Regions from separate parts of the Stenotrophomonas sp. YJH_SMC_106-19 genome, predicted to be linked through region 1. Evidence: riboswitches for the same ligand, from Rfam matches in the RefSeq annotation. Region 1 holds a riboswitch; the other holds the start of a gene.
The links. A riboswitch is a leader RNA that binds a small molecule or an ion and turns the genes downstream of it on or off. The one in region 1 is predicted to bind glycine.

Region 2: it holds a riboswitch for glycine, as region 1 does, so the genes downstream of both, gcvP (aminomethyl-transferring glycine dehydrogenase) here and AC5P5M_RS05805 (trimeric intracellular cation channel family protein) in region 1, are expected to answer to the same signal.

What each region holds. Positions count from the first base shown of each region.
Region 1 is NZ_JCAFRQ010000001.1:1,297,153-1,302,718, reverse strand. It holds gene AC5P5M_RS05810 (3-deoxy-7-phosphoheptulonate synthase) at 211-1,284, shown strand; gene AC5P5M_RS05805 (trimeric intracellular cation channel family protein) at 1,482-2,099, opposite strand; glycine riboswitch at 2,182-2,287, opposite strand; glycine riboswitch at 2,301-2,390, opposite strand; gene AC5P5M_RS05800 (GIY-YIG nuclease family protein) at 2,430-2,705, shown strand; gene AC5P5M_RS05795 (hypothetical protein) at 2,843-3,253, shown strand; gene AC5P5M_RS05790 (NAD(P)/FAD-dependent oxidoreductase) at 3,320-4,600, opposite strand; gene AC5P5M_RS05785 (NYN domain-containing protein) at 4,720-5,514, shown strand.
Region 2 is NZ_JCAFRQ010000001.1:622,860-628,425, forward strand. It holds gene AC5P5M_RS02860 (M2 family metallopeptidase) at 1-824, shown strand, start outside; gene AC5P5M_RS02865 (hypothetical protein) at 930-1,319, opposite strand; gene AC5P5M_RS02870 (multidrug effflux MFS transporter) at 1,432-2,658, opposite strand; glycine riboswitch at 2,960-3,062, shown strand; gene gcvP (aminomethyl-transferring glycine dehydrogenase) at 3,125-5,566, shown strand, end outside.

The DNA of each region.
Region 1 (5,566 bases):
GTGCTGCGCAGAAGCTGTGCTATCAATACACCCCATGAACGCAGCCGCTACCCGCTTTTACTGGTATTACTTTCCGAAGCCACTGGCGGAGGAAGGACTGCGCTCACCCTGAAGAAAGCTTCAGACGCATTCCCGAAAGCCGCCAGCGAACCTGGCGGCTTTTTTCATGCCGCCTCGCTGGGGACCCCCTACGTACCGGAGACCTCCCCCATGCCCCCCCATACCGACGACCTGCGCATCCGCACCATCGAACCGCTCACACCGCCTGCCCAGCTGCTGGCGATGCTGCCGTGTGACGATGAAGCCTCCGACACCGTCAGTGCTTCGCGCGCGGCCCTGCACCAGATCCTGCATGGCCGCGATGATCGCCTGGCGGTCGTGGTCGGCCCGTGTTCGATCCACGATCCGAATGCGGCCATCGAGTACGCACAGCGCTTGAAGCCGCTGCGCGACGCGCTGGCCGGCGAGCTCGAGATCGTCATGCGCGTGTACTTCGAGAAGCCGCGCACCACGGTGGGCTGGAAGGGCCTGATCAATGACCCGGACCTGGACGGCAGCTTCCGGATCGACAAGGGCCTGCGCATTGCCCGCGGCCTGCTGCGCGACATCAACAAGCTGGGCCTGCCGGCCGGCGTTGAATTCCTCGACGTGATCTCGCCGCAGTACATCGCCGACCTGGTGGCATGGGGCGCGATCGGCGCACGCACCACCGAAAGCCAGGTGCACCGCGAACTGGCCTCCGGCCTGTCGTGCCCGGTGGGCTTCAAGAACGGCACCGATGGCAACGTCAAGATCGCGGCCGATGCGGTCGGCGCGGCCTCCAACCCGCATCACTTCCTGTCGGTGACCAAGCAGGGCGGCACCGCCATCGTTTCGACCACCGGCAACCCGGATTGCCATGTGATCCTGCGCGGCGGCAAGCAGCCGAACTACGACGCGGCCAGCGTGGCCGACGCCTGCCAGGCACTGGCCAAGGCCAGGCTGCCGACGCGGCTGATGATCGATGCCAGCCATGCCAACAGCCTGAAAAAGCCGGAAAACCAGCCGAAGGTGATCGAAGACATCGCCGTTCAGCTGGAGGACGGCGAACAGCGCATCGTGGGCGTGATGATCGAGAGCCATCTGGTGGGAGGCCGGCAGGAACTGGTGCAAGGCCAGCCGCTGGTCTACGGGCAGAGCATCACCGATGGCTGCATCGACTGGGACACCACCGTGACGGTGCTGGAGCGACTGGCTGCGGCCGTGCGCGCCCGTCGCGAAGTGACGGTGTCAGAAGCCGCCTGAGCGCGGCATGTGTGTGGATGGCGGCCAGCGCCTGCGGGGGTGCGGCCGCGATCAGGGCCGGTCGGAGTTGGAGACCGGCCCGTCCGCACCGGCGATGCGCCTGGCGCTGCGCATGAGCGACAGCGCCAGGTCCATCGCCGGGGTGGTGCAGGGCACGAAGGGGAGCGCCGGGCCACGCCCGGCGAACACGCCATCGTTCAATGCACTTCGTCGTGATACACGAACTTCGGCATTTCCCAGCGGTAGTGGATCGCCAGCAGGCGCAGGGCGAAGCCGCCCGCCAGGCAGCACAGGATGGCCGTGGCATCGGGCACGTTCCAGTGCAGCAGCAGCAGATAGGCGGCGCCGGTCAGCAGCGCGATGATCGCGTACAGCTCCTTCTGGAAGATCAGGGGCACTTCGTTGCACAGAATGTCGCGCAGCACGCCGCCGAACGCACCGGTCAGCATGCCTGCGATCAGCACGATCGGTGTGGCATGACCGGCCTCGCGTGCGATCGAGCAACCGATCAGGGTGAAGGCGATCAGGCCCAGGCCGTCGAGCACCAGGAAGGTGCGGCGGAAGTGGTGCATCCAGCGTGCGACCCAGGTGGCGATCAGCGCCGCGCACACGGTGAAGCCGAGGTACTCGGGATGTTTGACCCAGCCCAGCGGATAATGGCCAAGCAGGATGTCGCGCAGTGAACCACCGCCGAGCGCGGTAACGCAGGCGATCATGACCACGCCGAACAGATCCATGCGGCGGCGTCCCGCGGACAGTGCGCCGGTCATGGCTTCGGCGGAAATGGCGATCAGGTAGATGATGGACAGCAACATGGAACAGGCTCCGGACGCGGTGGGGCCGGCCATGCGCGGACGCCGCCATTGCCTGCGCAATGACGGGATGACGATGACCGGTGCCGCTCCCGCTGTCCTTTTGCCTGAGAGTTCAGCGGCGTAGGCCGCGTGCCCCTTCGGCGGATCGTACCGGGCATGCCCGGTGACCTCTCTCCAGCTCGGCGAGTCGAATGCATGGTTGGTGGGATTCCAGCCCACCGGCCTGAGCGATCATGGGAGCCTGCGCCTTCGGCGGGCGCCAGCGCGGCGCCTCTCTCCTGCATTCGCGCGCAGTATATCCGCTGCGGTGCAGCACGGCATAATCCCGGCATGGCCCCGTCCCACCGCCCGTGGTTCCTGTACCTGCTCGAATGCCGCGATGGCAGCTACTACGCTGGCATCAGCACCGACGTGGACGCGCGTTTCGCCGCCCATCGCGCCGGTACGGGGGCGCGCTACACCCGGGCCCGTCCGCCGCTGCGCATCCTGGCCGTGCGCGAGTACCCGGACCGCTCCGCCGCCTCGCGCGCCGAGTGGCAGCTCAAACAGCTGCCGCGCGAGCGCAAGCTGGCGTGGTTGCAGGCGCCGACCGAGGGAATTCTTTAGAGACGGGCCGTGCTCGGCTCCGGCCCTCCGCCATCACTAGGTTCAGGACATTCACAACATGCGACGACAGGAACTCTGACCATGCGATTATCGCTGCGACCATCGACACAGGGATCGATCCGATGAAGGTCCGTTGGATGCTGCTGTTGACCCTCTGCTTGGCCCTGCAGGCCTGCACGCAGACACCGGCACCGCCGTCGCCGCTTCAGCACGGGCAGATCGGTACCGCCGCCGAGCTGGCCTCGCAGCGTGGCCTGACCGCTCCGAATACGCCCCGTTTACGCCGCGATCTGGTGCCGGCCGAACTGGTCGATCTGATTCCGCTCGCCGAAAAATGGGGCATCGGCGATGACCTGCTGCGCAGCGAGATGCAGGAACGTGCCACTGACGCGGAGAAGCAAGCGATGGGCGATGCATTGAAAGACCGTCATGCGCGTATCACCGCGTGGCTCGACAGCTTTCCGCCGGGGCAGTCAATGTCCGACGAGGCCGCTGCGTTCATGTATATGCAGGTGAGTGCTGACGAAATGGGCCTGATGCAGCAGTAGGTTCACACCATGTGGGGTCAGATCCCTTTCCGCAGGAAAGGGATCTGACCCCGTTGCAGACCTGCACTACCGTTTCGGCCGGCGGTCATCCTGGTCATCGCCGAAGATGATGCGTGCGCTGCGCTGGTAGCTCCAATACGCCACCGCCCAGTTCAGCAGCACCACGATGCGGTTGCGGAAGCCGATCAGGAAGAACACGTGCGCGGCCAGCCAGAACCACCAGGCCAGCACGCCCGACAGCTGCAGGCGCCCCAGGTGCACGATGGCGGCCATGCGGCCGATGGTGGCCAGGTTGCCGTAGTCCGCGTACTTGAAGGGCCCGGGCTCCGGCCTGCCGTGCAGGCGTGCACGGATGACCTCGGCCACGTACTTGCCCATCTGCTTGGCGGCGGGCGCTACGCCGGGCACGGGCTTGCCGTTGGCCTGGTTCACCGCGGCCAGATCGCCGGCCACGAACAGTTCCGGATGCCCGGGCAGGGTCAGGTCCGGCTGCACCTGCACGCGCCCGGCACGGTCCAGTGGCACGTCCAGCGTGCGCGCCAGCGGCGAGGCGGCCACGCCGGCCGCCCACACCACGGTGCGCGCCGGCACGAACTGGTCACCCAGCGTGAAGCCCTGGCTGTCGATGTTGCTCACCGGCGTTCCGGTCAGCACTTCCACACCCAGCTTTTCCAGCTGCCGGCGCGCCTTCAGCGAGAGCACTTCCGGGAACGAGGACAGCACGCGTGGACCGGCTTCCACCAGGCGCACCTTGGCGCTGGCCGGATCGATGTGGCGGAATTCATTGCGCAGCGTATGGCGTGCAATCTCGGCCAGGGTGCCCGCCAGTTCGACGCCGGTCGGGCCGCCGCCGACGACGGCAAAGCTGAGCCACGCCGCCTTCCTGGCCGGGTCCGGTTCGGCTTCGGCGCGCTCGAACGCCAGCAGCAGCTTGCGGCGCAGGGCAATGGCATCGTCGAGGGTCTTCAGGCCGGGCGCATCATCGGCCCACTGGTCGTTGCCGAAGTAGGCGTGAGTGGCGCCGGTAGCCAGCAGCAGGCTGTCGTAGTCCAGCGTGCTGCCGTCGGCCAGCCGCACCTGGCGGAGCTGCCTGTCGATGGCCACGACCTCACCGAGCCGCACTTCCACGTTGCGCTGGTGGCCGAGGATGTGGCGCAGCGGTGCGGCAATGTCCGGCGCTGACAGGCCTGCGGTCGCCACCTGGTACAGCAGCGGCTGGAACAGGTGATGGTTGCGGCGGTCGACCAGGGTGATGCGGATGCGTTCGCGTGCCAGCGCACGGGTGGCCCAGAGGCCGGCAAAACCGCCGCCGACAACGACCAGGTGGGGAACGCGCTCACGACTCATCGACTCACTCCAGGGGGCATGGGGAACCGTCCGGCATCTTCGCACGGCGGCGGCCTGTCACGTCAGCGTGCGCGCGGATCGGCGATACTCGGATTCAGGCAACCGCCAGCGAGAGGCCCATGAGCGAACCGGAAAAGCGCATCGCCCTGTTGATCGACGCCGACAACGCGCCCGCATCGAAGATCGACGAAGTGCTGGCGGAGGTGGCCCGCTACGGCGTGGCCAATGTCCGCCGTGCCTACGGCAACTGGAAGAGCCCACGGCTGAAAGGCTGGGAGGCGGTGCTGCACGAGTACGCGATCCGGCCCATCCAGCAGTTCGCCTACAGCAAGGGCAAGAACGCCTCGGACATGGCCATGGTGATCGATGCGATGGACCTGCTGTACGCGCGCAACCTCGACGGCTTCGCCATCGTCTCCAGCGATGCTGATTTCACTCCAATGGTGATGCGCCTGTTGACCGACGGGGTGAAGGTGTATGGCTTCGGCGAAAAGAAGACGCCGGAACCCTTCGTCAATGCCTGTTCCAAATTCACCTATCTGGAAGCACTGGGCCAGGCCCATGCCAGCGTGCCGGAAGTGGAACAGGGCACGGCAGAGCCGGGTGCCATCGAGCCGGCCACCGGTGAAACGGGCAGCGGCGACGAAGTGCGCCCGCGCAAGAGCGGCGCGGAAATGCGCAGCGATACACGTCTGGTGAAGATGCTGCGCCGCGCCGTGTCCGCCGCGGAAGGCGAGGACGGCTGGTCGCACCTGGGGCCGGTGGGCAGCCAGATCGCCAACCAGGCCTCGTTCGATTCGCGCAACTATGGCTATGGAAAGCTGAGTGATCTGCTGGCGGCGATCGGTCTGTTCGAACTGAAGAAGGATGGCAAGTCGTCCTACGTGCGCGCGCTGCCGAAGAAGAACCGGTAGCGCCGGGCCATGCCCGGCCGACGCCCCCGCGCATCATTCCGCACGCCCACAT
Region 2 (5,566 bases), 670 kb from region 1:
TGGTCTGCCACGCCAGCGCCTGGGACATGAACATGGAAGGCGATGTGCGCACCAAGATGTGCATCAAGCCGAACGAAGAGAACTTCACCACCATCTATCACGAGCTGGGCCACATCTACTACGACCTGGCCTACAACCCGTTGCCGCCCCTGTTCCAGGGCGGCGCCAACGATGGCTTCCACGAAGCAATCGGCGACACGATCGTGCTGGCGATGACGCCCAAGTACCTGAATTCGATCGGTCTCGTTGACGCACCGCAGGAAAGCCGCGAGGCCGTGATCAACGCGCAGATGCGCATGGCGCTGTCGGGCGTTTCATTCCTGCCCTTCGGCCTGATGATCGACCGCTGGCGCTGGGGCGTGTTTGACGGATCGATCACCGCCGACAACTACAACAAGGCATGGTGGGACCTGAAGGCCAAATACCAGGGCGTTGCCCCGGCCAGCACCCGCGGCGAGGAGTTCTTCGATCCGGGCGCGAAGTACCACGTGCCGGGCAATACGCCGTACACCCGCTACTTCCTTGCCCGCATCCTGCAGTTCCAGTTCTACAAGGGCCTGTGCGATGCATCGGGTTACAAGGGCCCGCTGCACGAGTGCACCTTCTACGGCAACAAGGAAGCCGGCCAGAAGTACTGGGCGATGCTCAGCAAGGGCGCCAGCCAGCCGTGGCAGGCCACGCTGAAGGAGCTGACCGGCACCGACAAGCTGGATGCCGGCCCGATGATCGAGTACTTCAGCCCGGTCAATGAGTGGCTCAAGCAGCAGAACGAAGGCCAGATGTGCGGCTGGCAGGCCAGCGCTGCGGCCCCGGTGGCGAAATGAGAAAAGGGGCGGATCCGCGAGGATCCGCCCCTTTCGTTCCGGTGGCGCCGGGCCATGCCCGGCGGCCTTGATCGCACCGCTGCGTTCGCCGGGCATGGCCCGGCGCTACCCCTTCTTCGCGGCCAGCTGCGCGGCCAGCGCGGATTTGAATTCCTCGAACGTCTGCCCTTGTGCCTGCGCTTCGGCCTGCGCGGCATCGCGCAGCGCGTCGGAATACATCAGACGCACCGGCGTACCGTTGCGCTCGTGCAGTTCACCGGCTTGCATGATCAACGCCAGTACCTGCGCGGCGCTCTCGCTATGCCCTGCGATACGGCCATCCATGCCCAGCACCCACTCGCCATCGCGGCGCACGACACCTGCCAGCAGCGTGCGCTGCGCATCACGCAGTTCGGCATGCGGCTCCACGGGCGAAGCCTGCGCAGCGGCGCGGCTGGCGGCCTGCGCTTCCTTGCGGCGGCGCTGGTCGCGGCGGATCTTGGAGGAGATGGACATGGGCGCTACCGCTGCGTGGGGGGCGCAAGGATAACGCACCCCGGCCGTTGCGCCGCTTCACGTCGCCTGGCGCGCGCCGCGGCGCAGCCCGCGAGCCGTCGCCGCCGTGGGCTCACGCCTCCGTGCAGGCCGCCTGGGCGGTGCGCTCGCGCAGATGCTCCCAGTACCAGAACACAAACCCGGCGGCGAAGAAGCCGGCCTGGCCCAGCGCCAGATGCAGCGGGCTGGCACTGAGCAGGGGCGACACGACGCCGGCCACCACGGTGCTGACCATCAGCTGCGCGAAGGCCTGCAGCGACGAGGCCAGGCCGCGCTGGTGCGGATACATGTCGAGCACGGCCAGCGCCAGGATCGGGAAGATCAGCGCCATGCCCATGCCGCCCAGGAAAATGGGCAGTACCGCCCACGGCAGCGCGAACTGCGGCGCCAGCACCACGTAGCCGACGTTGAGCAGTGTCGACAGCGCGCACAGGGAGAAGCCGATGGTCACCTGCCGGGTCGGCGTGGTGTGCCCGGCCATGCGCCCGGACAGGAACGCGCCGGCCGTCATGCCACCGATGGTGGGAATGAACAGCCAGGCGAAGTCGCCTTCGCCCAGATGCAGGTGCTGCATCACGAACACCGGCGCGGACGCGATGTACAGGAAAATGCCGCCGAAGCCGATGCTGCCGGCCAGTGCCAGGCGCAGGAAACGCGGGTTGAAGCCGATGCGCACATAGTCACGCAGCAGTGCGCGCGGCGACAGCGGTACCCGCGCCTCCGGCGGATGCGTTTCCGGCAGGAAGCGCGCGGTGGCCACCAGCAGCACCAGCGAGAACACCACGAGGAACCAGAAGATCAGCGGCCAGCCGGCACCGCTGAGCAGAATCCAGCCACCGATGATCGGGGCGATGGCCGGCGCGATGCCGAACAGCATCGAGACCTGGCTCATCAACCGCTGGGCGTCATGGCCGTGGTACAGGTCACGGATCACCGCGCGGCCGACGATCATGCCCACGCCCGCCGACAGGCCCTGCAGCGCGCGGAACGCCAGCAGGGTCGGCAGGTCAGTGGACAGCGCGCAGCCGACCGAGGCCCCGGCAAACACCACCAGGCCGCCGAGAATCACCCGCTTGCGGCCCCAGGCATCGGACAGCGGCCCGTGCGCCAGGCTCATCAGGCCATAGAACAGCAGGTAGACGCTGATGGTCTGCTGGACGGCCACCTCATCCACCGCCAGGCGCTGGGCCAGCTGCGGGAAGGCCGGGAAAATGGTGTCGATGGAGAACGGGCCGAACATGGCCAGGCCCGCGAGCAGCAGGGCCATGCGACGGGTGGACGGAGCAACAGCGGCGGTCATGTGAACGGTGTCCGGCAAGGCCATGCGCGGCACGCACGGCGGGCGCCGGTCCCGCTGCAGCAGGGACGGCGCCAGATGAATTCGGGTATCCGCCCATGATAGGCGGGGAATGCGCCCGATGCCATGCAGCACCGCACAAAACGGACGCCCCGGGCCATCGGCCATTCAGGCGCAGGCCCTGCCCGGGCGGCCCCGGCAGCAGGCCATAACCGGCTATAATCGGCGGGCAACACGGTGGGAGAAGCGGAACACCGCTGCCGAAGGCGCAACGCCCGTAATCGCTCAGGCCCGATACCACCCGCAACACAACTCTGGAGAGACCGGTTCGATCCGGCGCCGAAGGGGCACGAAGCTGCGGCCAGCCGCGCTTCCAAACTCTCAGGCAAAAGGACAGAGGGGCGCCCCGCAGCCCGCCATCCGGCGGCCTGTGCCCGTGCGTGTGCCCTTTCCTGACGGATCCTTCGCCATGTCCCAGAACACCCCTTCCCTGCGTGAGCTCGAGCACCACAGTGCGTTCGTCGAGCGCCATATCGGCCCCAATGACGCCGAGATCGCGCAGATGCTCGACGTCGTCGGCCACGCGTCGCTGGATGCGATGACCGATGCCATCGTGCCGGCCAAGATCAAGTCGCCGGCAGCGCTGGCGCTGCCGGAGTCGATCACCGAAGTGGAGGCGCTGGCGAAGATCCGCGCGATCGCCGACAAGAACACCGTGCTGCGCAGCTTCATCGGCCAGGGGTATTACGGCACCCACACGCCGAACGTGATCCTGCGCAACATCCTGGAAAACCCGGCCTGGTACACCGCCTACACCCCGTACCAGGCAGAGATCTCGCAGGGCCGCATGGAAGCGCTGATCAACTTCCAGACCCTGTGCGCCGACCTGACCGGCATGGAGATCGCCAACGCCTCGCTGCTGGACGAAGCCACCGCAGCGGCCGAAGCGATGACCCTGGCCAAGCGTTCGGCCAAGTCGAAGTCGGACACCTTCTTCGTGCACGATGCCGTGCACCCGCAGACCCTGGAGCTGCTGCGCACCCGCGCCGAGCCCATGGGCATCGTGCTGCGCGTCGGCACCCCGGCCGAAGCGCTGGAAGCGGACAGCTTCGGCGTGCTGCTGCAGTACCCGGATACGTTCGGCCAGGTGGCCGACTACCGGGCACTGGTCGAGGCCGTGCATGCACGCGGCGGCCTGGTCGCCGTGGCCACCGATCTGCTGGCGCTGACCCTGCTCGCCGCACCTGGCGAATGGGGCGCGGACATCGTGGTCGGCAACAGCCAGCGTTTCGGCGTGCCGTTCGGCTTCGGTGGCCCGCACGCGGCGTTCATGGCCTGCCGTGACGCCTACAAGCGCTCGATGCCCGGCCGCCTGATCGGCGTCTCAATCGATGCGCAGGGCAACCCGGCTTACCGCCTGACCCTGCAGACCCGCGAGCAGCATATCCGCCGCGAGAAGGCCACCTCCAACATCTGTACCGCACAGGTCCTGCTGGCGGTGATGGCCTCGATGTACGCTGTCTACCACGGTCCGGAAGGCCTGACCCGCATCGCCCGCCGCACCCACCGCCTGGCCGCGATCCTGGCCGCCGCACTGCGCAAGGCCGGCGTGCAGGTTGCTGGCGACTTCTTCGACACCCTGCACGTCACCGGTGTGCACGCCGATGAGATCCACGCCAAGGCGCGCGCCGCCGGCTACAACCTGCGCGCGATCGACAGCGACTCGGTCGGCATCAGCCTGGACGAGACCGCCACCCGCGCCGATGTGGTCGCGCTGGCCGCCGTCTTCGGTGCCCAAGCCGATGTGGATGCACTGGATGCCAGCACCGCCGACGCGCTGCCGGCCGGGCTGCTGCGCCAGTCCGCGTTCCTGACCCATCCGGTGTTCAACACGCACCACAGCGAGCACGAACTGCTGCGCTACCTGCGTTCACTGGCCGACAAGGACCTGGCGATGGACCGCACGATGATCCCGCTGGGCTCGTGCACCATGAAGCTCAACGCCACCGCCGAGATGATCCCGGTGACCTGGCCGGAGTTCTCGCAGATCCATCCGCTGGTGCCGGCCGACCAGGCGCTGGGCTACAAGGAACTGATCGAGTCGCTGGAAGCGATGCTGGTCGAATGCACCGGCTACGATGCGGTCAGCCTGCAGCCGAACTCGGGTGCACAGGGCGAGTACGCCGGCCTGCTGGCGATCCGCGCCTACCACCGCTCGCGTGGTGAGGAGCATCGCGACATCTGCCTGATTCCGGATTCGGCCCACGGTACCAACCCGGCCTCGGCACAGATGTGCGGCATGAAGGTGGTGGTCACCAAGACCGATGCCAACGGCAATGTCGATGTCGAGGACATCCGCCTCAACGCCGAGAAGTACAGCGACCGCCTGGCCGCGATCATGATGACCTACCCGTCCACGCACGGCGTGTTCGAGGAGGAGGTGGTCGAGATCTGCGAGATCATCCACAAGCACGGCGGCCAGGTGTACACCGACGGTGCCAACATGAACGCCCTGGTCGGCGTGGCCAAGCCGGGCAAGTGGGGTTCGGACGTTTCCCACCTGAACCTGCACAAGACCTTCTGCATCCCGCACGGCGGCGGCGGCCCGGGCGTCGGCCCGTGCGCGGTCAAGGCGCACCTGGCCCCGTTCCTGCCGGGCAAGCTGGGTGACAACGGCCCCGTCGGCATGGTCAGCGCCGCCAGCTTCGGCAGCGCCTCGATCCTGCCGATCAGCTGGATGTACATCGCGATGATGGGCCGCGAGGGCCTGCGCAAGGCGACCCAGGTCGCGCAGCTCAATGCCAACTACATCGCCAAGCGCCTGGCGCCGCACTTCAGGACGCTGTACACCGGCCGCAACGGCCTGGTGGCGCATGAGTGCATCCTCGATGTGCGCCCGCTGGAGAAGAGC